Regions from separate parts of the Sphingomonas sp. CFBP 13603 genome, predicted to be linked through region 2. Evidence: predicted binding sites of a transcription regulator. Region 2 holds the regulator's gene; each other region holds the start of a gene.
The links. The regulator LexA, encoded in region 2, represses DNA repair genes until DNA is damaged. The targets are predictions, from matches to a motif close to GTTCCNCNCTTGTTCT.

Region 1 (7,036 bases), on a different contig from region 2:
CTATTACGCCATCGTATTCCCCGAAATTACTGGTGATACCTTCGCGGATCACTTCGGTCAGCGGGTTGAGGAACTCATATCGCCTTTCGGGGGAAGGCTCGGAGTTCCAACGGCGGTGGCGAAAAAAGCAGCGGTCTTCTAACGAATCTTGGGTTCGTAGTACTGAAGGTCGATCAGTTTGTTTTGGTCAATTCGACGGACGCCATTGGGGTATCGTTGAGGTGCGTTACGCCGCATGGCGTTCGCGAATGGCGCATCTTGCGTGACATGTCCGTGGTTGCGGCAGAGGGGATCTTCGCCGCAATCGTGGCCCGCGCTTTATTGCCTAAGGGCTATTGAAGAGCCGATAGTCGCAACGTAGGCTCTTCAGGTGAACGATTTGGAGCGCTTCGAATTTATCGTGCCGGGCTACACGCCGGAAACGATGCCGCTCGACCGCCTGATGGAGTATCTCGGCGAACTGAGCATCATTCTCGGACAAGCGTCGGAGATGCACCTCATCGAGATTCAGAAGTCGAGCACCAAGCCCGTGCTTGTGATGCCTCACGCCGTGGCAGTTAATGCCAGAAATCGTGTGAGCGAAGTCCGGCAAGGAGGCGGCTCGGGTCGCCGCCGGCAGGCTTACGATCGCATACGCCGGCTTGTTTCGGAGGACGGCGGCAAGTCGGCGATACTGCAGGCAAAAGAAGGTAAGCTCCTGGAGTTTAAGAAAATCGATCTTGGCGAGGATCAGATTGTGCACGCGCTCCGGCAGGAAACGAGCGTCGAGGGAGAACTTATCCGGATCGGCGGTCAGCGTGACTATGCTCAGTTGCTCGTGCAGGAAACGTCCGGAATGATTGTCGCCGGCTGCACTGCGCCCCGCGAGCTGGCCGCGAAGATCGGCCGATACCTTTACCAGCCATTGCGTCTGCACGGCATCGCAAGTTGGCAGCGTACCGGCACTGGTAGATGGGAAATAACCCGTCTGCAGGTACAATCGTTTGAGGCACTCGACGATGACGAGCTCGATGACGTCGTAGTGAAGCTTCGTAGTGTGAAGGCTAACTGGCCTGCCGATAGCACGGAGCAGCTGTTATCTATGCGTGGGGGCGCTGCCTGATGCGAGTTGGATTTGACTCGACGATGTTGAGTCTTTTGCTGAACCCAGAATCGCGCGCTCCAAACGATCCAACCACGGGACTGCCTACGGAGTACGTCCAGCAGCGCCTTCAAGGCCTTTTAGGTAAACTTCAGCGGAGCCGAAGCAAGATCGTGATTCCGACGCCGGTAGTCGCGGAGGTGCTGACGTTAATCGGACCTACAAATGGCGACTATCTGTCGATCGTGAATCGATCGAAGGTGTTTGAAGTTCGTCCCTTTGACGAACTTGCTGCATTCGAGTTGGCTTTTCTTAATCGCGATATATTCGCGGCGCTTGACAAAAAATCGGGAGCTGAGCCGTACCAGAAGGTAAAGGTAGATCGACAGATACTCGCGATCTGCAAAGTTGCTCGCTGCGACGCGTTTTATACAGACGACAAGGGGCTGATTGGAAGAGCCAAGCTGTGCGATATTCCTATAGTGCGCATTTCGGATCTTCCGATCCCGGATGAGGCCCGCCAACACGAATTGGGGCTGGAAGAACACGAGCCGCTTGCGCCAGTTCAGGCCGATGATGTCTCGGAGATTGAGACCGACGTCTAGAACTTGCGTATTTCCGGGTGACTATGTCGCCCCCCCCCTGTCTGGGGTACAGCAAGGGTACTAGGCGCCGTACGAGGCACACAAGACCATGATTTTCCCTGCTGCTGGCTAGCTGCGGCGGAGGGTGTCTCCTCCGTTTTTGGGCGAGAAGACTTATGCTACGTAGGCTGAATAAGGATATCTGCTTTTCGTCACAATCGCCGAGCCCGGCTCGCATCTGGGAAGCGCGCCTGCAATTTTTGGAATGTCGATGCTGAGAAATGATCGAAGGTTCGTGATAGCGTTGGTCGCTTTGCTGCTCATCTCCGGTGCCATGTGGGCGTGGATGATTCCCAAATACCCTTCGCTGCCGAACCATGCAGACATGTACGAGCAAGACGCGAGTTATTATCCTGGGTCACAGGCCTGCATGCCGTCCCGTCTTGCTAAATTACCCCCGCTTCAAGTCGATGATGAAAAGTATAAATGCGCACTCGCATTGGAACGAGAGAGTGACCGTGAATTGGCGCAGACGGCACGATCAGCTGACTCGGCCGTTGCCGCGGTTGAAGTAGGCTTTCGGCAAACCATGCTGCTAATCGCCGGCACGATATTTGGAGTTTGGACACTTATCGCTGCAGCTTTCGCTGCATGGTATGGCCGGGCAGCGGCAGTCGCTGCTCAAGACGGGCTAAAAAATAGTATAGAGGCTCAGAAGCCGACCATTGTATTTTCGTTGGAAGACATCGTCGAAACAGTAGGGCAGAATGCCTCTCTCACATTTAATATTGCAGCGACAAACGTGGGAGGCAGCGGATGTGTAGTCAATTCTGTACGGCATACTTGGACATCGGCTGCTGAAACGCCGCGCGCCTTCCTTCAGCATAACCAAGTAACTCCTATCCCGCCCGGCGAAACGAGACGGCTCGCCAAAATAGAAGTGCTTCTGGATGAATTGTACGAGCATCCCTTCTTACTCGGGGGCGCTCATATGGATGGGCCATTTGTTGAGAAAAGCAGCCCAGATCGACGTTTTGCGTTCAGTGTGAATCGGAAGCCGACGATCCACGGTACGCACTACAGCGTCTTGAGCGACCACGTTTGGACTCGGTAAGGGGCCAACGGCCCTTGTAAGGTGAGCCGTCGACGATCCGGATGTGGCGATACAGCCTTACCAGACGGGGGTATCGCGGGGGTACAACGTGTAATACGAAGGCCAGAAACGACGTTATTTCGCGGGTTTGGAAAGGCGGCGGCGGAGGGTGTATCCGCCGCAGGCAAACATCTACTATTAGTGCCCTGAGAGGCTGCTAAGCTACGACCAAGCAAATTGGCGAGACAATGATGAGCAACGTCGAGGAAACCGGGCTTTCGATGATCACCGGGGCCATGACGGGCTTACCAGCACCAGTCCGAACATCGTTCTTTAAGGCCCTTAGCGACTTACTGGGTGGTCTTACGGCTATACCCGCAGCGAAACTGAAACAGTACGCTCAAGGTATTGAGGACACGACGGCGGCTCGAACTGCGTTTGCCGCTGCGGTGGCGAAAGCGGCGGCCGATGGAGGCGTTGTAGAGCCCTTGGTTATGCAGGCAGCCGCAGAAATCTACCTGCCAACTGGTCTGCGCAAAGCTAAAAACAGGATCGGTGTCGCGGAGCGCGCCGCCGAGCATGTGGCCTCCGACACAGGTGACGAAACTAAGACAGCGGCGCCTGACGACGACTGGATGAACACATTCATGCGGTTCGCCGAGGATGCCTCGTCAGAGAAGCTGCAGGACCTTTTCGGACGCATACTGGCCGGCCAGGTCAAGCGGCCTGGCTCTTTTGCATTATCAACCTTGCGAACTGTCAGCGAACTGGATCAGGCAATCGCCGCTGACTTTGGCTTCGTGTGGGCGAAAAGCGTCGGCGAGGCAGTTGATTTCGGAACTGAGTACCAACTAGGTGAGGGCTTCGCGCGGTGGAAGCGGCTGGCACAAGCTGGCCTAATGGCGCCTTCCGAAACCGCCCAGTTCTTGCCGCCATTCAACCCGATCTTGAATGGTAGCGCTCCTTGGACACCCATGAGCGCTGACGGGACCTTTCTGCTAATCCGCTTCCCAGAGCATTGTGGCGCTCGATGGGTCGGTATCGACTTTACGCGCGTTGGGCGCGAGATCGGCAGCATTCTCGCCCGACCAGATTACGAAGCAAATATGCGGGAGGCCGGGCTAAGGCTCGCAACTCAAGGCGTGAACAGGGTTGAGTTACTCTCTCCCGGCAAGCCGGTCGAGGTTATCTACCAAGCACCTACTATGCCCTAAGTGCTTTTGTTGGGGTACACTGTCGCACGACGGTTGAATACCGCCGGCATGGCGGGGTGCGTCGAAGGGTATATCCGCCGCATTGGCTAAAGAAGGCAGGATCGATAGGATGGCTGAGTGTTCTACCTGGGTTGAATCCCTACCGGCGTGGTTTCAGGCGATAGGCTCGGCCGGTGCGATTTATGTCGCTGGACGAACGGTAATTCTTGCTTCGCGAACTACTCGGCGCGACCGCCTTCATGGTGCAGACGCAATATTCAAGCTCTGCTTGGACGTGGTGCAACAAGGACGAGATGCCGTAGCTGCCGCGGGGTCAGGATCGAACGCCTTAGCAAACACTAATTTGGCGCGCTTCGATGACTGCACACGAATGCTCACGCATTTGGAGGGAGCTCTTGTCGATATCGGATCCGAAAAATTGCCCGTAATGACGAGCGATACTCTTCAGATAATGTCGTCCTCGAAGGCGGCAGTAGGGTCCGCCCAGCTCGGGATCACTACGTCTGGGTTAACCGGCGCATCCCTCAGCATACTCGATGAAAATCTACCGAAGATTACCAAAATTCGGGCTGAAATGCTTACTATCGTCGAGCGGCAGCGTGGCCTGGTTGATAGTTGGTTGCGGACAACGAAAGACTAGCTGCTACTTACATCGCACAGTCTGAATGGTGCCTCATAAATGTGGCATTTGCGGCGATTCCCCCTATGTTCTCCCAGGGGATCCGGGGGAATGATGGGAGCATATTCAGAGGTGCTACCGGCACGAGCGAGCCGTAAGCAGCAGGCACTCGATTTCATATCCGATTACATCCTCGAGCATGGCCGCAGCCCGGCAATGCGTGAGATCGCGCTGGCGCTCGACGTCAGTGACACCCGGGCTAAGGCGTTGGTCAAGAAGCTGGCGTTCGAGAAGATGATCGAGCGCGCGGCGGGCGCGCAACGGGCGATCACCGTGCCCGGGCTGTTGGAGCGGCAGCTACTCGAACGGATGCGCAGCATGGGCGTCGTCGTCGACGACGATTTTAAGCATGGCGATCGCGTGCTGCCGTTACCACAAGGTCATCTCCCGCTTGTGGCAATCCTCGAGCATATCCCTGACGTCGACGCCGGGGATCTCCATGCCACACCTACCTGCTGACGCGGCGTTCTCGCTCGCACATTCCCTCGAGCGCGAGGGGCAGCGCGTTGCGCACCTGGTGCTTGGCGAACCGCGTCCGAAACCCAAGGGCGCGAACCGGCTGAAGAAGGGCAAGACGCCGGCGATCTTCGTGCTGGCACCCGGCATCGAGGAGCGCGTTCGGCTACGCGAGGATTGGTCGCATAAGACGAACGGTACGGCCGAGACGCACGAGCATGCCGCGGCGCAGGCGCAGCGCGAAGGTGCGCTTGCCCGCCTCGTCGCTACCGGCGCGATCGACGCGCACCAGCTCGCCGCGGCCGATCAGATCGCCGAGGCGTACCATTCCATCACGGCCGAAGTTGCGGTGCGCACTGCGAACTTGGAACCGCGCAGCTCGGGCGGCGGGCCGCACAGCGCTTCGCACGCGCCAATTGCTGCCGTGATTCGGGAGCGCGCATACGCCCGTTGGCGCGAAGCCGTCGCTCCGCATGGCGCGATGCTGCTCGCGATCATCGTCGACGACATGGCGTTGACGACTGCCGCGCGGGACTGGCGCCTTTCCAACCGGCGGGCGCGATCGATCCTGGTATCGGCGCTGGACAGCTGGAAGCGCTGCTAAGGGGTTACCTTTGGGGAACTTCCCACAAGGGCACCTGCCCAAACGGTCACGTAACTCGCAAATCGACCCCGCCACAGTTGCATCTGTTTGGCACGGTCCGCCCCCCTGAAGGGCCGTGCGGTTCGCAAGAGGAGGTCTGATATGCATCACGATCATCCGCGGCCAGTTGCACTGCGGTCCGCCCAGCCGAACTCGAATTTGGCCGATCAGCTCGAACGCATCACGCCGCGGTTCGATGAACTGACGCAACGAGCGCGGCTGGGCGTCGTATCTTCGGACGATTACAACGTCCTCGAGGAGATGGCGCAGGGCATCGCCAGCGACCTCCTCACCGCCTTCCGAGGCGGCGCTCCCCGCGCTGCCCGTCCGCCCCTCTATGTCAGTGCCGACGGCACGAAGGCAGTTTGGTAATGGCTATCCCACGCGAGGCTATGCGACGTGCCGTCGACGCCGGTCATCCGGACACCGCCCTGATCGGCGTGCCGGTCAGCCTGATGCGCGAGATCCTGAAGTTCCTGCCGGTCGAGATGATCGTCGCGAGCACCGTGCCGACCGCGCCCCAAGGGACGCCGGCATGATCACCAAGCCGCACCTCGCTGCGATCGACGTCGCCGGCATCCCGTACCTTCGGGATGCCAAGGGCAGCCTGGTCCCGCTCGCCGCGGTCAAGCCGGTCGATCTGCTCATGGACGAGACGGTGCGCGCCATCCTCACCGACGCGCGCGAGCTATCCGCCCTCGTCGCCGCGTTCAAGGTCCGGACGTTCGAGCGCGTCGGTGCCTTCCAGGCACTGCTGGCGCAGGAGTACGGCACGACCGTCGGCGGGAAGAAGGGCAACATCACCTTGCTCACTTTCGACGGTCGCGAGCGGGCGCAGGTGCAGGTCGCCGACCTCATCGAGTTCGGGCCCGAGCTGCAGGCCGCCAAGGTCCTGATCGACGAGTGCCTGATGGGTTGGGCAGGCGGCTCGCCGGTCGAGCTGCAGGCCGTGGTCAACGGCGTGTTCCAAGTCGACAAGGAAGGCCAGATCAACCGAGCCGAGCTGTTCCGCCTGCTCCGCCTCGACTTCGACGACGTGCGCTGGCTGCGTGCCATGGAGGCGATCAAGGACTCCATCCGGATCATCGGCTCGAAGACCTACGTCCGCTTCTACGACCGGCCCGCACACGACGAGACCTGGCACCCGGTCACCATCGATCTGGCGTCCGCGTAAGCGTCATGGGGAAGTTGAAGGCGATCGGTAGCATGCTTACCAGGCTGAAGCCGACCATGGGCTCCCTTGCCCCCGTCGAGCGCAGCGCCGACGCCGATCGCCGCCTCTTCAA
Region 2 (7,036 bases):
GGCGCCGGATGTTCTCGTGACCGGCGACGGGCGTCATGTCGCGGTGCGGACGGCGGCGGGGCTCGCGATGCTGCGCGATCGGGCCGGCGACTATACGCGCGACATGCTGGCAGAGAACGGCGGGGTGGATGGCGAGCCGCTGCTGCTGGCGGACCAACCCGATGCGCGGTGCAGCCGCGATCTATGCGTCACCGATATCGCCGCACGGGGACGGATGTGGCGGGTCCTCGCGACGCGCAGCGCCTATATGGTCCCGATTGCCGAGTTCCTTGCCGCCTGTCGCAGCGCCGATGTCGTCGTCAGCGAACGGGGCTTGCCGAAACGCTGTGTGCCACGGTGGCTGAAACTGGATCGCCGCATACTCCGTCGAACGGGCGGCGTCGCGTTGACCTTGGGGCGCGGGACGGTCGTGACCATCCTGAACGCAGGCGATCGCCACCCCTGGCGCGATCCGCCTCTCCTCGAACGCACCGCGCATTTGTTCGGGCCGCGACATGGCCGGTTTCACGGTGCTACGTCGTCGTTTCGCGCCAGCCGAGGCCGTCAAAAGTAGAAATGTTCACGCGAAGGCGCAAAGGCGCGAAGGTGATGCGATTCGGGACACCTTCACACCTCCATGAACGATAAGCCGACGTCGGTATTTCGGTGGTCTGCGAAGGCAGGTAGTCGCAAATCTAAACACCACATCTTCGCGCCTTTGCGCCTCCGCGCGAACACAATCACCCGTCGTTGCATGCGATCTTGGTGCAAAGAATTGGTTCACGCGGAGACGCGGAGACGCGGAGAAGGTTCTTGTACGGCAGGATGAATCGGACTGGCGACTATCTGTCTTACTTGCGAAAGACGTTTGGAATGGTTTCGTTCTCCCTAAGCGAAACACCTCCGCGTCTCCGCGCGAACCAATTCTTCGGCTGTGCGAGGGATTGGCGGCGATATGTTCGCGCAGAGGCGCAGAGATTGAGGGTTCGAGTCGAGGTCGCGCTTATGGATCGGAGCGTGAGAGGGTCTTCCGAATGATTGGCGGTGTTTGCTTGGGCGTGTCGAAGAACTGGCCACTTTTTCGACCGCTCCAAGCACATCGCTTAGTTTGCCGAAGAGGCCCGGTCGCTGCTGCCGGTAGGAAAGAGCGACTTGGCTTCCCGGCTTGGCTGTCGCTTCCTTAGCAACCCAAAACCGAGACCGGGCTGCGTCGCGATAACGCAGGCCGGTCTCGGCAACTCAGTCGTAGCGGCGGAGGATGCCGGAGAGTTTGCCCTGCACGCGGACTTGGGCGGGGGCGTAGCGTTGGGGGTCGTAGGCTCGGTTTGCCGGGTCGAGGCGGACCATGGCGCCTTCGCGGCGGAAGTATTTTAGGGTGGCTTCGCTGTCTTCGATCAGGGCCACGACGATCTCGCCGTCTCGCGCCGTTTCGGTGCGGCGTATCAGGGCGTAGTCGCCGTCCAGGATACCGGCCTCGACCATCGAGTCGCCCGAGACTTCCAAGGCATAGTGTTCGCCGGTCCCTAACAACGCAGCGGGGACGGCTAGCATCGTGCTGCCCTCGAACGCTTCGATCGGGACGCCGGCGGCGATGCGGCCGTGGAGGGGAATCTCGATGACGTCGTTGGCCGGCTGCGGCGTTGCGGCCGCGGGGGCTGCCTTGACGTTCGACGGCTTGGACGGCGTCTTCTTTTCCGGACGCTCGGGCATGCGCAGCACTTCGAGCGCGCGCGCGCGGTTCGGCAGGCGGCGGATGAAGTTGCGCTCCTCGAGCGCGCTGATCAGACGGTGGACGCCCGACTTCGACTTGAGGTCGAGTGCGTCCTTCATCTCCTCGAACGACGGCGAGACGCCGGTATCATTGAGGCGATCGTTGATGAAGCAGACGAGTTCGTGCTGCTTGCGCGTGAGCATGGCGGTTCTCCGTCCGGAACAGACTGGGAACTTCTATGGAACATAATTAACGCCGTCAAGCGCTCGCTTCACCCGATCACGAGGATTTCCGCCGATTCGCCTGTCTTTGCTACGGGCGCGTTGCCGGGGCGGACGATGAGGCAGGTCGAGCGGGCCAGTGTCAGGAGCATCGAACTGTCCTGGATCGTCGAGGCATAGGCTTTGCCGTCGCGCAGTTCGGCGCGGAGATAGTCGGTGCGGGCGTTGTTGGCGGGGAGGTCTTCGCCGAGGAGGGCGTGGGTCGACTGGGGGAGCGGGTCGCGTGCGCCGGCCATGTGCGCGACGACGGGTTTGACGAACAACGTCGCGGTGACGAACGCGGAGACCGGGTTGCCGGGGAGACCGAGCACCATCATCTCGCCGATCCGGCCGGCCATCATCGGCTTGCCCGGGCGCAGCGCGATCCGCCAGAAGTCGATGGTGCCGCCGGCGGCTTCGATCGCGGGGCGAACGAGGTCGTGGTCGCCTACCGATGCGCCGCCGGTGGTGACGAGCAGGTCTGCCTGAACGCTGGCGAAGGCCTCGCGGAGGATCTCGAGATTGTCGGGCAGGATGCCGAGATCGATGATGTCGACGGGCATGTCGGCGAGCATCGCGGCGAGCATGATGCCGTTCGATTCGGGGAGCGCGACGCCGTCGGTGATCGAGCCGGGGGGGACGAGTTCGTCGCCGGTGGCGGCGACGGCGACGCGGACGCGGCGGTTGACGGTGAGGCTGCCGTGGCCGCCAGTCGCGGCGACGGCGATGCGCGCGGGGCTGAGGCGGTCGCCGGCGGCGATGAGGCGGGTGCCGGTCGAGAAGTCGAGGCCCTTGCGCCGGGTGTTGCGGCCGAGCGTCGGGGGGCCTTCGCCGGCTAGGATCAGGGTTGCGCCGTCGCGTTCGGCTTCTTCCTGGACCATGACCGTGTCGGCGCCTTCGGGCATTGCGGCGCCGGTGAAGATGCGGGTGGCTTCTCTTGGGCCGACCTTGCCGGTGAAGGGGCGGCCGGCGGCGCTTTCGCCGATGACTTTCCAGGGGCCGGGGAGGTCTTCGAAGCGGATCGCGTAGCCGTCCATGGCGGACAGGTCGGCGGCGGGTTGCGTGCGGCGGGCGAGGATGTCCTCGGCGGCCCAGCGGCCGGCGGCTTCGCGCAAGGCCACGGTTTCGCTGCCGACGCGGGGGGCCATGGCGAAGAGGCGGGACTGGGCTTCGGCGACGGGGACTAGGGTCATGCGTAAGACTCTGTTTTCGGGCGGTTTGGGAAAGTGAAGTATAGGAAGTGTAGACGCTGGGAGCGTTTTGGCGGTTGGCGCTTTTGGGGTGTTGTATGGGGAAGCGCGGGGCGTGGGGGTAGGTTCCGTGCTTTGCCATGGGTTTGGTGTGTAGGACAGGTGTCGTTGCCGGGAGTGCGACGGCAGGGCGGTCTTTGTGACTGACTTGACTGCGTTAGATCGAACGTCGCTGCCACCTCCTTGTTTTCCCGCGAAGGCGGGAGCCCAGTCTGGGTCCCCGCCTTCGCGGGGAAACAAGGGTTGGGCGGAACGGTTGCCCTCTAATACTGTGGCCTTCCCAACTGGGCCCCGGCCTTCGCCGGGGTGGTGTTTTGATTTGGTCGCGGGCTTCTCCGGCGGTGACTGCCGAGTGCGGATGGGTCCTCGATAGCGTTCCTCGACCGTTGGCCAGCGCGGGTTCATCCGATGCGGGGCTTTGTTTGTCGGAAAGAGACACCAGATCAGCATGATGACACGCAATCACCCTCGGGCGAAAGACAGGATCGGGGCGGCGGTGGGTGCTGTCCTGTTGCCGGGGGTGCTTGGCTATGCGCTGCTCAACGGGCTGGTGGTGCCGATGCCGGCGGCGGTGACCGATGCGTTGAAGGTGTTCGATGCGGCGCCGCCTCCGCCACCGCCGCCCGAGGAGAAGGTCAGGCCTCGGCCTTCGCCTAGCCGGAAGCCCGAGGGGGCTGCGTCGCCGCCTAATTTGAAGTCGAAGGCTACCGAGGTGGTGGCGCCGCCGCCGGTAGTGCCGGTTGTGGTGCCGCCGCCTGTCGTGGTTGCGGAGAAGGCGGGGGTGGGGGCGCAGGCGACGGCGGGCGCTTCGGATATTCGCGGGCCGGGGACGGGAAGTGGCGGAGTCGGGAGTGGCACCGGGAGTGGGGGATATGGCGACGGCGATGGCGGCGGGGGCGAGGAGACGCCGCCGGAGTGGCGCAGCGGGCGGTTGCGGGATTCGGATTATCCGCGGGAAGCCGCCGAGACCGGGATTCGGGGGCGGGTGTTTGTGCGGTACTTGGTCGAAACCAATGGGCGGGTGTCGGGGTGCCGCGTGACCCGGTCGAGCGGGAGCCGGGTGCTGGATAATTTGACGTGCCGGCTGATCGAGCAGCGGTTTCGGTATGATCCGTCGCTCGATGCTGCGGGCCGGCCGGTCGAGTCTACGATCGTGGAAAGCCACGACTGGTCGATGGATGGGGATTGAAGTCCCAGGCTAGGCGCGTTCTGCTTGGCTTGCCCTCACCCTCGCCGCCTTTGGCGTCTTTCCCTCTCCCCTTTGGGGAGAGGGTTTTCTTCTACGCGGTCCAGTTGCCGGATTTGCCGCCGGACTTAGCGCGGACGCGGATGTCGGTGAGGACCATCGTCTTGTCGATTGCTTTCGCCATGTCGTAGATCGTCAGGAGCGTGACCGTGGCAGCCGTCAGGGCCTCCATCTCGACGCCGGTCTTGCCTTCGGTCGAGGCGGTGGCTGTGGCGGTCACGCCGGTTTCGTCGACGACCAGGTCGATTTCCACCTTGGTCAGCGGGAGGGGGTGGCAGAGGGGGATGAGGTCGCTGGTGCGCTTGGCGGCCATGATGCCGGCGACGCGCGCGACGGCCAGGACGTCGCCCTTCTTCGCGGTGCCGGCGCCGATCGCCGCGGCGGCTTCGGCGGACATGGTGATGCGGCCGGAGGCGATGGCTTCGCGGGCAGTCACCGCCTTGCCGCCGACGTCGACCATGCGGGCCGCGCCGGCTTCGTCGATGTGGGTGAGGCCGGTCATCCGACGAGCGCCCGAGTAGCGGCCTCGACGTCGTCTTGGCGCATCAGCGCTTCGCCGATCAGGAAGCAGTGGATGTCGTGTTCGGCCATCGCATCGAGTTCGGCGCGCGTCGTGAGCCCGCTTTCGGCGACGAAGGTGCAATCCTTCGGGGCCTTGCCGACGAGATCGTAGGTGCGCTGGAAGTCGACCGAGAAGTCGCGCAGGTCGCGGTTGTTGACGCCGATCAGGCGCGACTTGAGCCTCAGCGCGCGCTCCATCTCGTGCGCGTCGTGGACCTCGACCAGCACGTCCATGCCGCATTCTAGCGCGGAAGCCTCGATCTCGGCCATCTGGATGTCGTCAAGCGCGGCGACGATGATGAGGATGCAGTCGGCGCCGATCGCGCGGGCTTCGGTCGACTGCCACGGGTCGACCATGAAGTCCTTCCGCAGCACGGGGATCGAGACGGAGTCGCGGGCCGCGGTCAGATAGGCGTCGGAGCCCTGGAACCATTTTTCGTCGGTCAGCACCGAAAGGCAGGCGGCGCCTCCGGCTTCGTAGGCTCGGGCGTGGGCTACGGGATCGAAATCGGCGCGGATCAGGCCTTTCGAAGGGCTGGCTTTCTTGACCTCGGCGACCAGCGCGTAGCCGGTCTTGGCGTCGCCCTTCTTCGCATCAAGCGCGGCGCGGAAGCCGCGAGGCTTCGACATGCGGGCGATGCCGGCGTCGATATCGGCGAGCGAGGTCGTGGCCTTGCGCGCAGCGACTTCGGCGCGCTTGGTCTCGAGGATACGGTCGAGCATGGTCATGTCAGTAGGCGATCCAGCGGGCGAGCAGCGCGTCGGCGCTGCCGGTGTCGAGGGCGGCGGCGGCTTTGGCCGCGCCGTCGACGAGAGTGGGGACGGTGCCGGCGACCATCAAGGCGGCGGCGGCGTTGAGCAGGACGGCGTCGCGGTAGGCGCCGGCCTCGCCCTTGAGCAGGCGGCGGAGCGCGTCGGCGTTGTGGTGTGCGTCGCCGCCGCGGATGTCGGTGATGGCGTGGCGGGTGAGGCCGGCGTCTTCGGGGGCGACTTTGGCGGGCAGCGTTACGGTGCCGACCGAGGCGACGATGCTGGGGCCGGCGCCCGATAGTTCGTCGAGGCCTTCTTCGCCCGAGACGACGAGCGCGGCTTCGGTGCCGAGCTGTTCGAGTGCTTCGGCGTAGAGCGTGACGTAATCGGGGCGGGCGATGCCGATGAGCTGGCGGGTGGTGCCGGCCGGGTTGGCGAGCGGGCCCATCAGGTTGAAGATCGTGCGCTTACCGATGCGCTGGCGGATCGGGGTGATGCGCTTCATCGCCGGGTGGTGGTTGGCGGCGAACAGGAAGGCGATGCCGATCTCGTTGAGGCTTGCCTCCGCGGTGGCGCCGGCTCGGTCCATGTCGAGGCCGAGGACCTCCAGCGTGTCGGCGGCGCCGGCTTTGCTCGATGCGGCGCGGTTGCCGTGCTTAGCGACGGGGACGCCGCACGCGGCGACGACCAGCGCGACCGCGGTCGAGACGTTCAGGGTGTGGTGGCCGTCGCCGCCGGTGCCGCAGACGTCGATCGCGCCGGCGGGGGCGTCGATCGGGATCATCCGGTTGCGGAGCGCGCGCGCGGCTTCGGCGATCTCAATGCTGGTTTCGCCGCGGATCGCCAGATCGGTGAGGAAGGTGGCGATCGCGTCGTCGCTCGCGCGGGCGTCGAGGATGTCGGCGAAGGCTTCTCGGGCGGATTCGCGCGATAGGGGGGAGCTGGGGTCGGGAAGGAGCGTGGTGGTGGTCACATTCCCCTCCCGCTTGCGGGAGGGGTTAGGGGAGGGGCTACTTCCTTCGCCGAGGTCGTGGGTGCGGCGCTGCCCTCCCCCGACCCCTCCCGCAGGCGGGAGGGGAGTTGGTGGGGAATGTTCGCCATCTTGAGGAAGTTGGCCAGCATCGCGTGGCCATGCTCCGTTGCGATGCTTTCCGGGTGGAACTGCACCCCGTGGATCGGCAGCGTCTCGTGGCGGAAGCCCATCACCGTGCCGTCCTGCGCGGTCGCGTTGACGACCAGCGTGTCGGGGACCGCGTTGACGATCAGCGAATGGTACCGC
Region 3 (7,036 bases), on a different contig from region 2:
AAGTCGTCGGCGAGGACACGGCCGATCCGAAGTTCGTCATCAACGCGCAGAACTGCGTCCACTGCAAGACCTGCGACATCAAGGACCCCACCCAGAACATCAACTGGGTCGTACCCGAGGGCGGCGGAGGCCCCAATTATCCCAACATGTAAGCGTCTGTTTTTAGCCCTAGGTCTTGCCGTGGCGGCGCCCGCCACGGCTGCGCAGGCTGATCTCTCCGCCTATCTCAAGGCCCGCGTCGCCGACGCCGCCGCCCAGCCGGACCTCGCAGCGGCCAGCTACGCCAAGGTGCTGGCGGCATCGCCCGACGATCCCGTCGTCGCGATCCGCGCCTATCGCGAGGCGCTGGAGGCCGGCGACGTGCCGCTCGCTACCCGCGCCGTCGCAGTGCTGAACAAGGCTGGCGTCGCCCCCGCGGATGCCGCGCTGATCCCGCTCGCCGACGCCGCACGCCGCAACGACGCGAAGGCCGCCAGCGCTGCGATCGCCACGTTGTCGAGCGGCCTCCTCGTTGTCCTCGCCCCCTCGCTCTACGCCTGGGTAGCGCATGCGGAAGGCCGCGATCCCGAACCGTCTCTGGCGACCGCAGCGAAGGACCCCGTCGCCAACCGCTTCGCCACGGAAACGCGCGCGCTGATCGCCGCCGCACCGCGCAAGCAACCGCTCACGATCGGCGTCTCGCGCCTGCTCGCCCGCCTCGCCAGCGACCTCAGCGCAGGCGAACCCTCGCCGTTGTCGATTGCGCTAACCCAGGCCGCGCTGCGCGCCGACCCCAGCTACGACGCCGCGCGCGTTCTCCTCGCCGATGCGCTCGCCCGCAACAAGCTGGTCGACCGCGCGCTCGTCGTGCTCGACGGCGTCGACGCCAAGAGCCCCTCCGCCCCGGCCGCCGCCGCCGAACGCATCGACATCCTCGCCACCGCCGACCGCAACGGCGAAGCGCTCGCCGCCGCCAAGAACCGCGTCGACCAGAAGGGGTCTGAGCCCGCCGACTGGCAACGCTATGCCGACCTCCTGCTGACCACCGGTAACCCCGCCGAAGCCGCGACCTGGTACCAGCGCATCATCGCCGCCGACGGCGCGAAGGGCGGCAGCTGGGGCAACTGGCTGCAATATGGCGGCGCGCTCGACCAGGCCGGCCGCTGGCCCGAAGCACGCGACGCACTGGAAAAAGCCGTCGCCCGCGGCCCCGCGCAACCGCTCGCACTCAACTATCTCGGCTTCGCGCAAGTCGAGCACGGCGACGACATCCCCGCCTCGATCAAGCTGTTAGAACGCGCCAGCCGGATCGACCCGACCAACGCCTCGATTACCGACTCGCTTGGCTGGGCCTACCACCTCTCGGGCAACACCGCCCGAGCGCTCCCGCTGCTCGAAACCGCCGCGCAGGCCGAACCCACCAACGCCGAAATCGCCGACCACCTTGGCGACGCCTATTGGAGCGTCGGCCGAAACTACGAAGCGCGCTACGCCTGGCGCGCCGCCTTGCTGACCGCCGAACCCGCAGACACGGCACGCATAACCGCCAAGATCGCCAACGGCCTCCTGCCCAAAGCTCGCCGCTAACCTCTCTCCCACCGGGAGAGAGAAAGGCACTGTAGGTATGCGAAGGGTGAGGGCAGGGCGAGTTGACGGCTAAAGGGCCGTCTCGCGAGATCACCTCTAATTCCGAGCATCCACGGAAGTGATCGTGACAACGCCCGCAACTGGCGAAGTGTGCGGCATCCCCCTCCCGTCATCCTGACGAAAGTCAGGATCCAGAGCCAAGGACGGCACCAATCGTTACCCTGGATCCTGACTTTCGTCAGGATGACGCGCTTAAACCCGCAGACATCACGCGTATTACGCTAAGCCGCGTTCGACCCTTTGCCGCCAAATCCCGAGACCGACAATGCCCGCCATCACCGAACCCGCCCCCGCCAAGATCAACCTGGCCCTCCACGTCCGCCGCCGCCGCCCCGACGGCTACCACGACCTCGAAACCCTCTTCGCCTTCGCCACCGAAGGCGACCTGATCACCGTAGAACCCGCGCAAACCAGCAGCCTCACCATAACCGGCCCCTTCGCCGCAGCACTCCTCCCCGCCCAAAACACCACCCCGACCCCCAACACCACCCCGGCGCAGGCCGGGGCCCAATTGGGGACGGACAATGATGAAGCACCGCGCTCGTCCGGCGCCGCCCCCTGGCAAGGCAACCTAGTAACCGCCGCAGCAGACGCCTTCACCACCGCCTTCGCCCCCGAGACCCACCACGCCATAACCCTCGAAAAGCACCTCCCCATCGCCTCGGGCATAGGCGGAGGCTCAGCCGACGCCGCCGCCACGCTCCGCGCGCTGGCCCGCCTCCACGGCATAGCCCCAACCGACCCCCGCCTCCACGAAATCGCCGCAAAGCTCGGCGCAGACGTCCCCGCCTGCCTGGCCAACCGCACCACGCTAGGCACCGGCAAAGGCGACACCCTCACCACCCTCGAAGGCCTGTCCGGCACCCCCCTCCTGCTCGTGAACCCCAGCGTCGCGGTCTCCACCGCCGCCGTCTTCAAGACCTGGGACGGCTACGACCGAGGCCCGATCCCCGAAGGCAATCTCCTCGACCGCGCCCTCGAAGGCCGCAACGATCTAGAACCCCCCGCGTTGGCCCTCGCCCCCGTAATCGCCGAAGTCCGCACGCTCCTCGACGCAGCCCAAGGCGTCCTCCTGTCCAGAATGTCCGGCTCCGGCGCCACCTGCTTCGCCCTGTTCGAAACCCCCGAAGCCAGAGACACCGCGGCAACCGCCGCCCAAGCCAAAGGCTGGTGGACCCTCGCGACAACGCTCGCCTGATCGGTCGATAGGCGGCGGCACCTTTGAGACGGGGCGTCACCGCGGCCACCGCCCGTCATCCTGACGAAAGTCAGGATTCAGAGCGGCAAACGAACCGCCCGTCACAGACACCCCTCAAACTTTAGATCAGTCGGCCGTCCAACCCTGCATCCAAACAAACCGAACCGATCTCGACCTAAACGCCCGCACCGCCGATCCCGCCCCTCGTCAGTCATCCCGAACGTGTCCGGGATCATATTTCACAACCAAAGTCCCTCCCCGGCGAGGGCCGGGGCCCAGTTGGGAAACGCTCCTGACGACAGACGCACGTCGTCACGCCAAGCTCTCCACTTGGACCCGGCCTCCGCCGGGGAGGTGCACTTGCCCGACTCGTGTCCGCATCGAACGTCTTCCAACGCCTGCATTCCACGAACTCACGATCCCGTGGGCCTGAAGCTTCGAGCATGCAGACCGGCGGATGCCAGAATGACGCCGTTCGCGCACCCGACGGGCTTTGCACTCCCCAACCGGCGCAAATTTCCCCCAACAAACCTCCCGTTCCCCACTTGTTCCAAAAGAACAAAGAGAATACATGGTGTTTGACGCGTTGAATGGCACGCGCGCTTGCTTTAGCGATGGGAGCATATTCGATGGCCGCTAATCTGAAAGTGATCGACACCGGCATGGCAACCGCAACCAACGACCGGCAGAAGGCGCTCGACGCCGCGCTCGCGCAGATCGACCGCGCCTTCGGCAAGGGCTCGGCAATGCGCCTGGGCTCCAAGGAAACCATGCAGGTCGAGGTCATCTCGACTGGCTCGCTTGGGCTCGACATCGCGCTCGGCGTCGGCGGCCTGCCGCGCGGCCGCGTGATCGAGATCTACGGTCCGGAAAGCTCGGGCAAGACCACGCTCGCGCTCCACGTGATCGCCGAAGCGCAGAAGGGCGGCGGCACCGCGGCGTTCGTCGATGCCGAGCACGCGCTCGACCCGGTCTACGCCAAGAAGCTCGGCGTCAATATCGACGAACTGATCGTCTCGCAGCCCGACACCGGCGAGCAGGCGCTCGAGATCGTCGACACGCTCGTCCGCTCGAACGCGATCGACGTGCTCGTGGTCGATTCGGTTGCAGCACTCGTGCCGCGTGCCGAAATCGAAGGCGAGATGGGCGACAGCCATGTCGGCCTGCAGGCCCGCCTGATGTCGCAGTCGCTGCGCAAACTCACCGGCTCGATCAGCCGCTCGCGCTGCATGGTGATCTTCATCAACCAGCTCCGCATGAAGATCGGCGTCATGTACGGCAACCCCGAGACGACGACGGGCGGCAACGCGCTGAAGTTCTACGCTTCGGTCCGCCTCGACATCCGCCGCATCGGCGCGATCAAGGCCGGCGAAGAGGTGACGGGCAACCAGACCCGCGTGAAGGTCGTCAAGAACAAGGTCGCGCCGCCGTTCAAGCAGGTCGAGTTCGACATCATGTACGGGCAGGGCGTCTCCAAGCTCGGCGAGATCCTCGATCTCGGCGTGAAGGCGGGCTTGGTCGAGAAGTCGGGCGCCTGGTTCAGCTACGACAGCGTCCGCCTCGGCCAGGGTCGCGAGAACTCGAAGACCTTCCTCAAGGACAACCCCGAAACCGCCGACCGCCTCGAAAAGCAGATCCGCGCGCGCACCGACAAGGTCGCCGAAGAAATGATGGCCGGCCCCGAAGAAGGCGACGACGCGTAATCCTACTTTCCCTCTCCTTCAGGGGAGAGGGAGGGACCCATTGCTTCTGCAATGGGAGGGTGAGGGCATGGTGCTTGGCCCATGGCCCATTGCTCATGAGGCCGAAGATGCGCACGACCGATAGTTCGAACACATGGTGAACTGACACCGCGCCAGCCTACTTCCCAACACCACCCCGGCGAAGGCCGGGGCCCAGTTGGCATGACCCTGCAAATAAAATCCTGTGCTAAACCAAGCTCTTTGGCGGCAATGACCCCACATTCTTGAACGAGCCGCCCCCCCTTGTTCTCCCGCGAAGGCGGGAGCCCAGTCTGGATCCCCGCCTTCGCGGGGAAACAAGGAAAAGCAGCGCGACGGACTTGGGAAAGCCTCGAAATTCCACAACATCAAACCTGCGCGAGCGTCTACACTTCCTATACTTCACTCCAAACCACCGCCCCGAAACGCAACCAAAAAGCACCCCAGCCCATGACCACCGCCTACGACTGGACCGGCAGAATAGGCGACGTCTGGGCCGAGGAATGGCGCCGAACCGACCGCAGCTTCACCAACCTGACCCCGCATCTGAACGCCGCAATCCTGTCCGCCGCCACCCCCCAAACCCGCAAGATCATCGACATAGGCTGCGGCGCCGGGGCAACCTCACTCGCCACCGCCCAAGCGCTCCCGACCACGCAAATAACCGGCATAGATCTCTCACCAAACCTGATCGAGATCGCCAAACACCGCGCCAAAACCGCATTCAACGCCCGCTTCGAGTGCGCGGACATCACCGCCACCGCCCCGAACCACGCCCCAATCGACCTCTACGTCTCCCGCCACGGCGTCATGTTCTTCGCCGACCCCGTCGCCGCCTTCACCACTTTGGCCGAAGCCGCCGCCCCAGACGCAACGCTCGTCTTCTCCTGCTTCGCCGACCGCGCCGCCAACCGCTGGGCCACCGAAATCATCACCGCGACCGGCGGCAATGCAGACGCGCCAGCAACCACCGCACCTGGCCCCTTCGCTTTCGCCGACCCAACCTACGTCGCGAGCATCCTCGAAAAATCCGGCTGGCATGTCGCATTACCCGAGCATGTCGAGTTCGCCTACCGTGCAGGGGAGGGCGCCGATCCCGTCGCCGACGCAGTCGACTATTTCCGCCGCATCGGCCCCGCAGCCTCCGCCATCCGCGACGCCGCCCCCGAGGAACGCGAGCGCCACATCGCGCGTCTCACCCAGGTCTGCGACCGGTACCGAAGCGGCGACACGGTGGAATTCCCCGCCGCCGCCTGGATCTGGACCGCGCGCAAATCGTCCGAATGACAAAAGGGGGTTCAGTATGATCATCGTCCACCACCTCGAAAACTCGCGATCGCAGCGGATTCTCTGGATGCTCGAGGAACTCGGCCTCCCCTATGAGATCAAGCGCTACGAGCGGAACAAGCAGACGATGCTCGCGCCGCCCGAACTCAAGCAGGTCCACCCGCTCGGCAAGTCGCCGGTAATCGAGGATGATGGCCAGGTGGTCGCCGAGACAGGCGCGATCGTCGAATATCTCGTCGATAACGCGGACGGCAAGCTCGGCGCCCCCGCCAATCGCGCGGACGCGCTACGTTACCGCTTCTGGCTGCACTATGCGGAAGGCTCGATGATGCCGCCGCTGCTGCTGAAGCTCGTCCTCGCGCGCATCCCGATCTTGGGCAAGGCGGCGACCAAGAAGATCCAGCCGATGATCGACGTCCATCTCAACTATGTCGAAGCCGAACTGTCGCAGCGCCCTTGGTTCGCCGGCGCCGAGATGACCGCCGCCGACATCATGATGAGCTTCCCGCTCGAAGCCGCGCGCAGTCGTGGTGGCCTGAACGAGTCCCGCCCCGCAACGATCGCGTGGCTAGCCAAGGTCCACGCGCGGCCGGCGTATCAGGCGGGGCTAAAGAAGGGCGGCCCCTACGCCTACGCCTACGCCTACGCTTGAGTGCTGTAGATCAGAAACCGCATCGAGGCTGAAAACGCAAACCTACCCTTAGACACCACCCTGGCGAAGGCCGGGGCCCAATTGGAGAGGTTGGAGTAACGAGGAGCGGCGGTCACTATTAGCGTCCCCCAACTGGACCCCGGCTTTCGCCGGGGTGGTACTTCTTCAGTAGACCGCTAGCGTACAAGCGCATCTTCGAGACGTCATCGGCTCGACATCGCCAATCGCCTCAAACCTGCCCCGGCCCGATCTTCTCGTAACTGTCGACATCCACCTTCGGCCCATGCCCGGTAGGCGCATGCGGGAAATCACGGTCGGCAGGCTCACGCTCATCGAGCCCGCCCTCCCATTTCGCCACCACGGTCGCCGCCACCGCATTGCCGATCACGTTGGTCGCCGACCGCCCCATGTCGAGGAAATGATCAACCGCCAGGATCAGCAGGATCCCAGCCTCCGGGATCTTGAACATCGACAGCGTCCCCGCGATCACCACCAGCGATGCGCGAGGCACCCCCGCAATGCCCTTCGACGTCACCATCAGCACCAGCAGCA
Region 4 (7,036 bases), on a different contig from region 2:
GAACGTTCTACCGCGGACAAGATCTAACATCCTGCGACCTAAGGGGGCAAGACCTTAGTGAAATGGACCTTACAGGTTGCAATATAGAAAAAGCACTTATTGATTCTGCGACAAAAATATCACCTATTTTCGACCCAAGAGTTTTTGCAGTTTCCGACTATATTGCCATTTCGATCAGTCGCGATATGAATAAGCTGATACACGATTATGCTGACGAAGCAGGTTACACTTATCCCGCTTGGGCATTCAAGGCATTAATTGATTATGGCATTTCCGTACACCGTCGAAAACGCTGGTCCTTTTACGCAGGAATTATACAATCGAATAAATACTTCGATGCTCTACTTGACCATAGAAGTAGATCATCAATGCTAAAAAAGACATTACAAGTTCATCACTGGCAGCAAAAGTACTTGTCCAACGAGATGGGATTTGGATTGGATGAAAAACGTTTCGCTTGGGTGCTATTCGTCGGCCTTCTTAGTAAGAAAATCCCGTTTGCGGACAATCGGGATTATTCAATGATTACGCCAAACGGCCTTGTCAAGCGACGGACAACTGGTGCGGTCATCAGTGGATCTGCTTAATCCAAATGAGCGTTCTCCTCTGCGTTTCGCTTCTCTAGCAACGGCGCCAGATACTTCCCCGTAAAGCTGCCCTTCGCCTTCGCCACCTTCTCCGGCGTGCCTTCGGCGACGATCTCGCCGCCCTTGACGCCGCCCTCCGGCCCCAGGTCGAGGACCCAGTCGGCGGTCTTGATGACGTCGAGATTGTGTTCGATCACGACGACCGTGTTGCCTTGCTCGACCAGCGCGTGGAGGACTTCGAGCAGCTTGCGCACGTCCTCGAAATGGAGGCCGGTGGTGGGTTCGTCGAGGATGTAGAGCGTGTTGCCGGTGGCGCGGCGCGAGAGTTCCTTGGCGAGCTTGACGCGTTGCGCTTCGCCGCCCGAGAGCGTCGTCGCCTGCTGGCCGACCTTGACGTAGCCCAAGCCCACCTCGACCAGCATCGCCATCTTGTCGCGGATCGGGGGGACCGCCTTGAAGAACTCGGCGGCGTCCTCGACCGTCATGTCGAGCACGTCGGCGATCGAATGGCCCTTGAACTTCACCTCGAGCGTCTCGCGATTGTAGCGCGCGCCGTGGCAGACGTCGCACGTGACGTAGACGTCGGGGAGGAAGTGCATCTCGATCTTGAGCACGCCGTCGCCCTGGCACGCCTCGCAACGGCCGCCCTTGACGTTGAAGCTGAAGCGGCCGGGCTTGTAGCCGCGCGCCTGCGATTCCGGCAGGCCGGCGAACCAGTCGCGGATCTGCGTGAAGCTGCCGGTGTAGGTGGCGGGGTTGCTGCGCGGGGTGCGGCCGATCGGCGACTGATCGATGTCGATGACCTTGTCGAGATACTGGAGGCCGGTGATCTTGTCGTGCTTGCCCTGGACGATGCGCGCGCCGTTCAGCTCGCGCGCGGCGGCGGCGTAGAGCGTGTCGATCGTGAAGCTCGACTTGCCCGAACCGGAGACGCCGGTGATGCAGGTGAACGTGCCGAGCGGCAGGCTGGCGGTGACGCCGCGCAGGTTGTTGGCGACCGCGTTGTGGACGGTGAGCTTCTTGCCGTTGCCTTTCCGTCGCGTGGTTGGGACCGGCACCTCGCGCGTGCCGTTGAGGTAATCGGCGGTGATGCTGCCCTTCGACTTGAGGATCTGCTTCAGCGTGCCCTGCGCGACGACCTGGCCGCCGCGGACGCCGGCGCCGGGGCCCATGTCGATGATGTAGTCGGCGGTGCGGATCGCGTCCTCGTCATGCTCGACGACGAGCACGGTGTTGCCGAGATCGCGCAGACGGCGGAGCGTCTTGAGGAGCATGTCGTTGTCGCGCTGGTGCAGGCCGATGCTGGGCTCGTCGAGGACGTAGAGCACGCCGGACAGGCCGCTGCCGATCTGCGACGCGAGGCGGATGCGCTGGGACTCGCCGCCTGACAGTGTGCCGCTGGTGCGGTCGAGGTTGAGGTAGTCGAGGCCGACATTGTTGAGGAAGCCGAGGCGCTCGACGATCTCCTTGAGGATGCGTTCGGCGATCGCGTTCTGCTGGTCGCCGAGATGCTGCGGCATGTCGGTGAAGAACTGGAGCGCGTCGACCACCGAGAGATGCGTGGCGTAGGAGATGTCCTTCATCGCGATCTTGACCGCGAGCGCTTCGGGTTTCAGGCGCGCGCCGCCGCAGACCTCGCAGGGGGCGGCGGACTGGTACTTGCTCAGTTCCTCGCGCATCCAGGCGGAGTCGGTCTGGAGCATGCGGCGGTTGAGGTTGCCGATGACGCCCTCGAACGGCTTGCTGACGTCGTATTTCTTCTTGCCGTCGATGAAGGTGAGCGTGACGGGCTTGCCCTTCGAGCCGTGCAGGATGGTGCTCTGGACCTCCGGCGGGAGGTCGGACCAGGGCGTCTCGATGTCGAACTTGAATTCGCGCGCGAGGCTGCCGAGGACCTGCATGTAATACGGGCTCGGAGGGTTGGATTTCGCCCAGGGGACGACCGCGCCCTTTTTGATGCTGAGCATGTGGTTGGGGACGACGAGGTCTTCGTCGAACAGCAGCTTCTCGCCGAGGCCGTCGCAGGCCGGGCATGCGCCTTGCGGGGCGTTGAACGAGAACAGGCGCGGCTCGATCTCGGAAATGGTGAAGCCGCTGACCGGGCAGGCGAACTTCTCGCTGAACACGATGCGGCCGTCGGGGGCGTTGTTGCCGAGGATTTCCGACTTGGGGGTGTGCGGCTCGACCGGGTCGGCGGGGTCGACATAGGCGAGGCCGTCGGCGAGTTTCAGCGCGGTTTCGAACGATTCCGCGAGGCGCGTGGCGATCTCGCCGCCGACGACGAGGCGGTCGACGACGACTTCGATGTCGTGCTTGTACTTCTTGTCGAGCGCGGGAGCCTCGTCGATGTCGTGGATCGTGCCGTCGATCCGAACGCGCGCGAAGCCGGCCTTCTGCCACTCGGCGAGTTCCTTGCGGTACTCACCCTTGCGGCCGCGGACGACGGGGGCGAGCAGGTACAGGCGCGTACCCTCGGGGAGCGCCATGACGCGGTCGACCATCTGCGACACGGTCTGCGCGGCAATGGGCTCGCCGGTCGCGGGCGAATACGGGATGCCGACGCGCGCCCAGAGCAGGCGCATATAGTCGTAGATCTCGGTGACGGTGGCGACGGTCGAGCGCGGGTTGCGCGACGTCGTCTTCTGCTCGATCGAGATCGCGGGCGAGAGGCCTTCGATGTGGTCGACGTCGGGCTTCTGCATCAGTTCGAGGAACTGGCGGGCGTAGGCGCTCAGACTCTCGACGTAGCGGCGCTGGCCCTCGGCGTAGATCGTGTCGAAGGCGAGGCTCGACTTGCCCGAGCCGGAGAGGCCGGTGATCACCGTGAGCGTGTCGCGGGGGATGTCGATGTCGACGTCCTTGAGGTTGTGCTCGCGCGCGCCGCGTACGGAAATCTTGGTCAGCATGAGGCTGGTTCTACTTCTGTTCTGATCGGGAGACTAGTGGGAGAGATAGGAATGCATGAGGCCGGGTGCCAGTTCATCCGGGACGATCGATTGGCAAGATCGATTGCGCGGGATCGGGCGACGGGTGCCGACGGCGCTTGAAACGCCGGGACGGATTGGCGACAACCGACGGACTGACCGGAACGTCAGGGGGACGATGATGAGGGGATTCGACCGATGCCACTGATGTTGGCGCTGAGCGCCGCCGCCGCGATCGCCGAGCCTGCCGCGACCGCACCGATGATGCCGTCGGGGCGGTGGAACGTCGATTACGGCGATACAGCCTGCACGCTCGGCCGGACGTACGGCAGCGGCAAGACCGAGACGGTGCTGGCGATGCGCCAGTTGCCGTTGGGGTCCACGCTCGAGATGATGATCTATACCAACGATCGGAATGGCGCGATGCGGTTGGGACAGGCGACGATCACGCTTGCGGGGGGCGGATCGGACGAGAGCCGGTACGAGAGTTATCCGACGCAGGCGGCGGGCAAGCGGATGACGCGGATGCCCGTCGACATCGCGCTGTTCGAGACGCTGCCGGCCAAGACCGGGCCAACGGATACGAACCCGGCCAGCGCGAGGCCGGCCGACGCGGTGCTGCGGGTCTCGCCGGAAAAGATGCCCGGATGGGCGTTCGTCATGCCCAATGCGAAGGCGGCGTTCGAGGCGTTGGCCAAATGCAACGACGCGACGGTCAAGCTGTGGGGCATCGATCCGACCGAACGGTCGCGGATCGCCCAGCCGGCCGAGCCACGATCGCCCGAAAGCTGGGTCACGACCAACGACTATCCGATGAGCGTCGTCGGCAAGGGCGCGCAAGGGACGTCGACGATCCTGTGGACGATCAACCTCGACGGACACGCTGTCGATTGTCGGACCGTGGTGACGAGCGGAGAGGTCGAACTCGACAAGGCGGCCTGTCGGGCGATTGCCGCGCGGGCACGCTATACCCCGGCATTGGGCTTCGACGGCAAGCCGATGATCAGCCACAGCACGCGCAAGGTAACGTGGCGGCTGCCGGGGACGTGGTCCGGCGGCAAGTGATCCAAGCCGGGTGATCCAGGCCGGGTGATCGAAGCCGGGTGATCGTGGCGGGGGCCTGGCCCGGCATCCCGCGGGGTTGCGCTGCGGTATTGGTGTATTATCTTTATCGTACACACCAACCGGAACGGCACAGAGGGCGACATGGGCAAGAAGAAGGACAAGCGGGAGCGCAAGGAGCAGGAACAGGCCGCGGGCAAGCACGGCTGCGAGCCCGGCACCAAACACGGCACCAAACACGGTGCCAAACACGACACCAACCACGGCAACAGCCATGGGGGCTCCGCGCCGCTCGCGGGGATTGCCGCGGCGATCGCGCGACAGATGGGAACGCCCGTCGGTCGGCAGATGATCGCGGCCGGGTTGATGGCGGCGGCGACGGCGATCTCGAAGCATGAGCCCAAGCCGAGCGTGCGGCCCGCCCCGCCGACGCCCCCTGCCCCGCCCTCCCCGCCAGCGGAGCCCGATGCATCGAAAGTCGCACCGGACACGGTTGGCGATCAGGCCAAGCCGCAGGGCGCGGGTCCGTTTGCCGGGGATACGCCCGAGCCGCCGCGTAGCGAGACGAACCCGTTGCCGCCTGAATTCGCCAAGGTGCTCGATTCGGTATCTGCGGGACTCGATCGGCTAATCTCGGGGTTCGGCAAGCCCAAGGATACGCCGCCTTCGACGTGAGGGAACTGCCGTCAGATATCGAGACTGTTCTGGCGAGGCCCCGCTGGAGGATGTAGTTTTCCCGTCACGACTTCGGACCCGTCACGACTTCGGAAACGCGGCCCTGGTTGATTTCAAGCAGGGCCGCGATCTGATGATGATAGAGGCCCTGTGCCTTCAGCAGGCGGATCTGGTCGGCCATTTCAGGTGTGACGGTCGGCGATGACTTGCGGTGCATCTCGTCCCTTTCATTTGGGACTCGCGCTTTCAGCATCGCCGATATTGGCGGACGAGGGTTGATCCGGTCAGATACTTACAGTCGCATCGCATGGCCATCGGTCGACCGCCTGGGCGGCTTGCCATCCACCTCTGCGATGCTCAGCGGCCTCTCGTTTCGTACTCGGGACGTCAGGCAGCCTTGAAATAGGCGATCGGCGCGCGGCGTCGGTCGCCTTTCGCGATGTACATCGCCTTGTCGGCGCGGGCGATAAGATCGGCGATCGCGCCCGCGGTGTCCCCTTCGACGATGCCGATGCTGACGCCCGGTGCCGCGTCGACCGCCGCCGAGGTCGCCGAGGTCGCCGTCGCCGTGGCCGTCGCGGTCATGACCTGTGCGAACTGACTGGCGATGCCGACGCCGATCATCCGTGCCCGTTCGATGCCGACGTCAGGCAGCAGGCAGACGAATTCATCGCCGCCCCAGCGGACGAGGTGGCCTCGTTCGCCGATCATGGCATGCGCGATGTCGGCGAGCGACCGCAGCGCGGCGTCTCCGGCAGCGTGGCCTTGGGAATCGTTGAGTGCCTTGAAGTGATCGACGTCGAGCATCATCGCGGTCAATCGTCCCACCGAAGAACGATCCGCCAGCGTCGCGGCGATACGGTCGACGCCCGCGCGGTTGAGGGCACCGGTGAGCCAATCGCGCTCCATCTGCTCGCGCAGGGCATTCTGCCCGCGCTCGGCCTGGAGGATCAGCAGCGAGAAGACGCGAAAGACGATGAAGGCGATCTGACCCGCAGCAAGCCAGGCACCGATGTCGTCGTGCATGCCGGTCAGCTGCGTACCGATACGGTCCTCATAGGCCAGCCACGCGCGGCCGACGAACAGCGGGACCGTGATCGCGAACAGCGTGGCGACGATCCAGCCGGTTTGCAGCGATTCCCGTCGGGCAAGACGCACCGCGGCGATGACGATGACGATGTCGAAGCCGGCGCGGACGACGCTGAGATAGGCGACGCGGAAGTGGAAATGCGCGGGGTCTCCACTGACCACCAACGGCACGGCGAGGACGGCGGCGATCGTCAGCAACGGCGTCAGGCGAGCGTCGGGGCGTGCAAACCGGAGTACCGCGCCAGCGATCAGCGCATAGCCGATCACCGCGGCTGGGTTCCCCGCGTTTGGCGCCCATGCGATGCCGATATGGTCGTTCAGAACCGCCATCATCGTCCCGAACCCGACGACGAGATGCCCCCCGCCCCACAATGCGGCCCAATCGCCGAACCGGCCGGTCGCGACCGGCGCGAGGTGGACGATCCCTGCGACGAGCATGCCAAGCGCCGCAACGACGTAGAGAGTAGTGAGATCGAGCGCCACGGACACCTGCTTGTTCGTTCGTTTCACGCGCTACTAGGTTGGCTTTGCTAAGGAATAGTTTGATTTAAGTTGTTTTTTTCGCGCGCGGGGTTCGCGTCGGCGGTCGCGTCGGCGGTCGCGTCGGCGGTCGCGTCGGCGGTCGCGTCGGCGGTCGCGTCGGCGGTCGCGTCGGCGGTCGCGTTCGGACGCGTGGAAGCGTGGCCGGGATCCGGTCGG

Region 1: IFR23_RS02490 (LexA family protein) is a predicted target of LexA. The motif match lies at 4,669-4,684, and genes of this name have one in related genera.
Region 3: recA (recombinase RecA) is a predicted target of LexA. The motif match lies at 3,361-3,376, and genes of this name have one in related genera.
Region 4: uvrA (excinuclease ABC subunit UvrA) is a predicted target of LexA. The motif match lies at 3,501-3,516, and genes of this name have one in related genera.

The regions. Positions count from the first base shown of each region.
Region 1 covers NZ_JADBIA010000001.1:511,885-518,920, forward strand. Annotated here, with positions in the region: gene IFR23_RS02465 (hypothetical protein) at 1-142, shown strand, start outside; gene IFR23_RS02470 (hypothetical protein) at 371-1,102, shown strand; gene IFR23_RS02475 (hypothetical protein) at 1,126-1,686, shown strand; gene IFR23_RS02480 (hypothetical protein) at 1,961-2,779, shown strand; gene IFR23_RS02485 (DUF2806 domain-containing protein) at 3,010-3,972, shown strand; gene IFR23_RS02490 (LexA family protein) at 4,703-5,110, shown strand; gene IFR23_RS02495 (hypothetical protein) at 5,091-5,711, shown strand; gene IFR23_RS02500 (hypothetical protein) at 5,853-6,122, shown strand; gene IFR23_RS02505 (hypothetical protein) at 6,122-6,289, shown strand; gene IFR23_RS02510 (DUF3164 family protein) at 6,286-6,924, shown strand; gene IFR23_RS02515 (HNH endonuclease) at 6,957-7,036, shown strand, end outside.
Region 2 covers NZ_JADBIA010000005.1:137,380-144,415, forward strand. Annotated here, with positions in the region: gene IFR23_RS10350 (ComEC/Rec2 family competence protein) at 1-553, shown strand, start outside; gene lexA (transcriptional repressor LexA) at 1,219-1,893, opposite strand; gene IFR23_RS10360 (molybdopterin molybdotransferase MoeA) at 1,962-3,143, opposite strand; gene IFR23_RS10365 (energy transducer TonB) at 3,697-4,389, shown strand; gene moaC (cyclic pyranopterin monophosphate synthase MoaC) at 4,481-4,948, opposite strand; gene trpC (indole-3-glycerol phosphate synthase TrpC) at 4,945-5,736, opposite strand; gene trpD (anthranilate phosphoribosyltransferase) at 5,738-6,730, opposite strand; gene IFR23_RS10385 (anthranilate synthase component II) at 6,727-7,036, opposite strand, start outside.
Region 3 covers NZ_JADBIA010000002.1:309,352-316,387, reverse strand. Annotated here, with positions in the region: gene IFR23_RS04330 (electron transfer flavoprotein-ubiquinone oxidoreductase) at 1-152, shown strand, start outside; gene IFR23_RS20515 (tetratricopeptide repeat protein) at 181-1,566, shown strand; gene IFR23_RS04320 (4-(cytidine 5'-diphospho)-2-C-methyl-D-erythritol kinase) at 1,892-2,824, shown strand; gene recA (recombinase RecA) at 3,454-4,527, shown strand; gene IFR23_RS04310 (class I SAM-dependent methyltransferase) at 4,810-5,832, shown strand; gene IFR23_RS04305 (glutathione S-transferase family protein) at 5,849-6,484, shown strand; gene IFR23_RS04300 (dicarboxylate/amino acid:cation symporter) at 6,714-7,036, opposite strand, start outside.
Region 4 covers NZ_JADBIA010000002.1:433,718-440,753, forward strand. Annotated here, with positions in the region: gene IFR23_RS04835 (hypothetical protein) at 1-587, shown strand, start outside; gene uvrA (excinuclease ABC subunit UvrA) at 584-3,493, opposite strand; gene IFR23_RS04845 (energy transducer TonB) at 3,710-4,576, shown strand; gene IFR23_RS04850 (hypothetical protein) at 4,718-5,248, shown strand; gene IFR23_RS20520 (diguanylate cyclase domain-containing protein) at 5,636-6,847, opposite strand; gene IFR23_RS04860 (hypothetical protein) at 6,890-7,036, shown strand, end outside.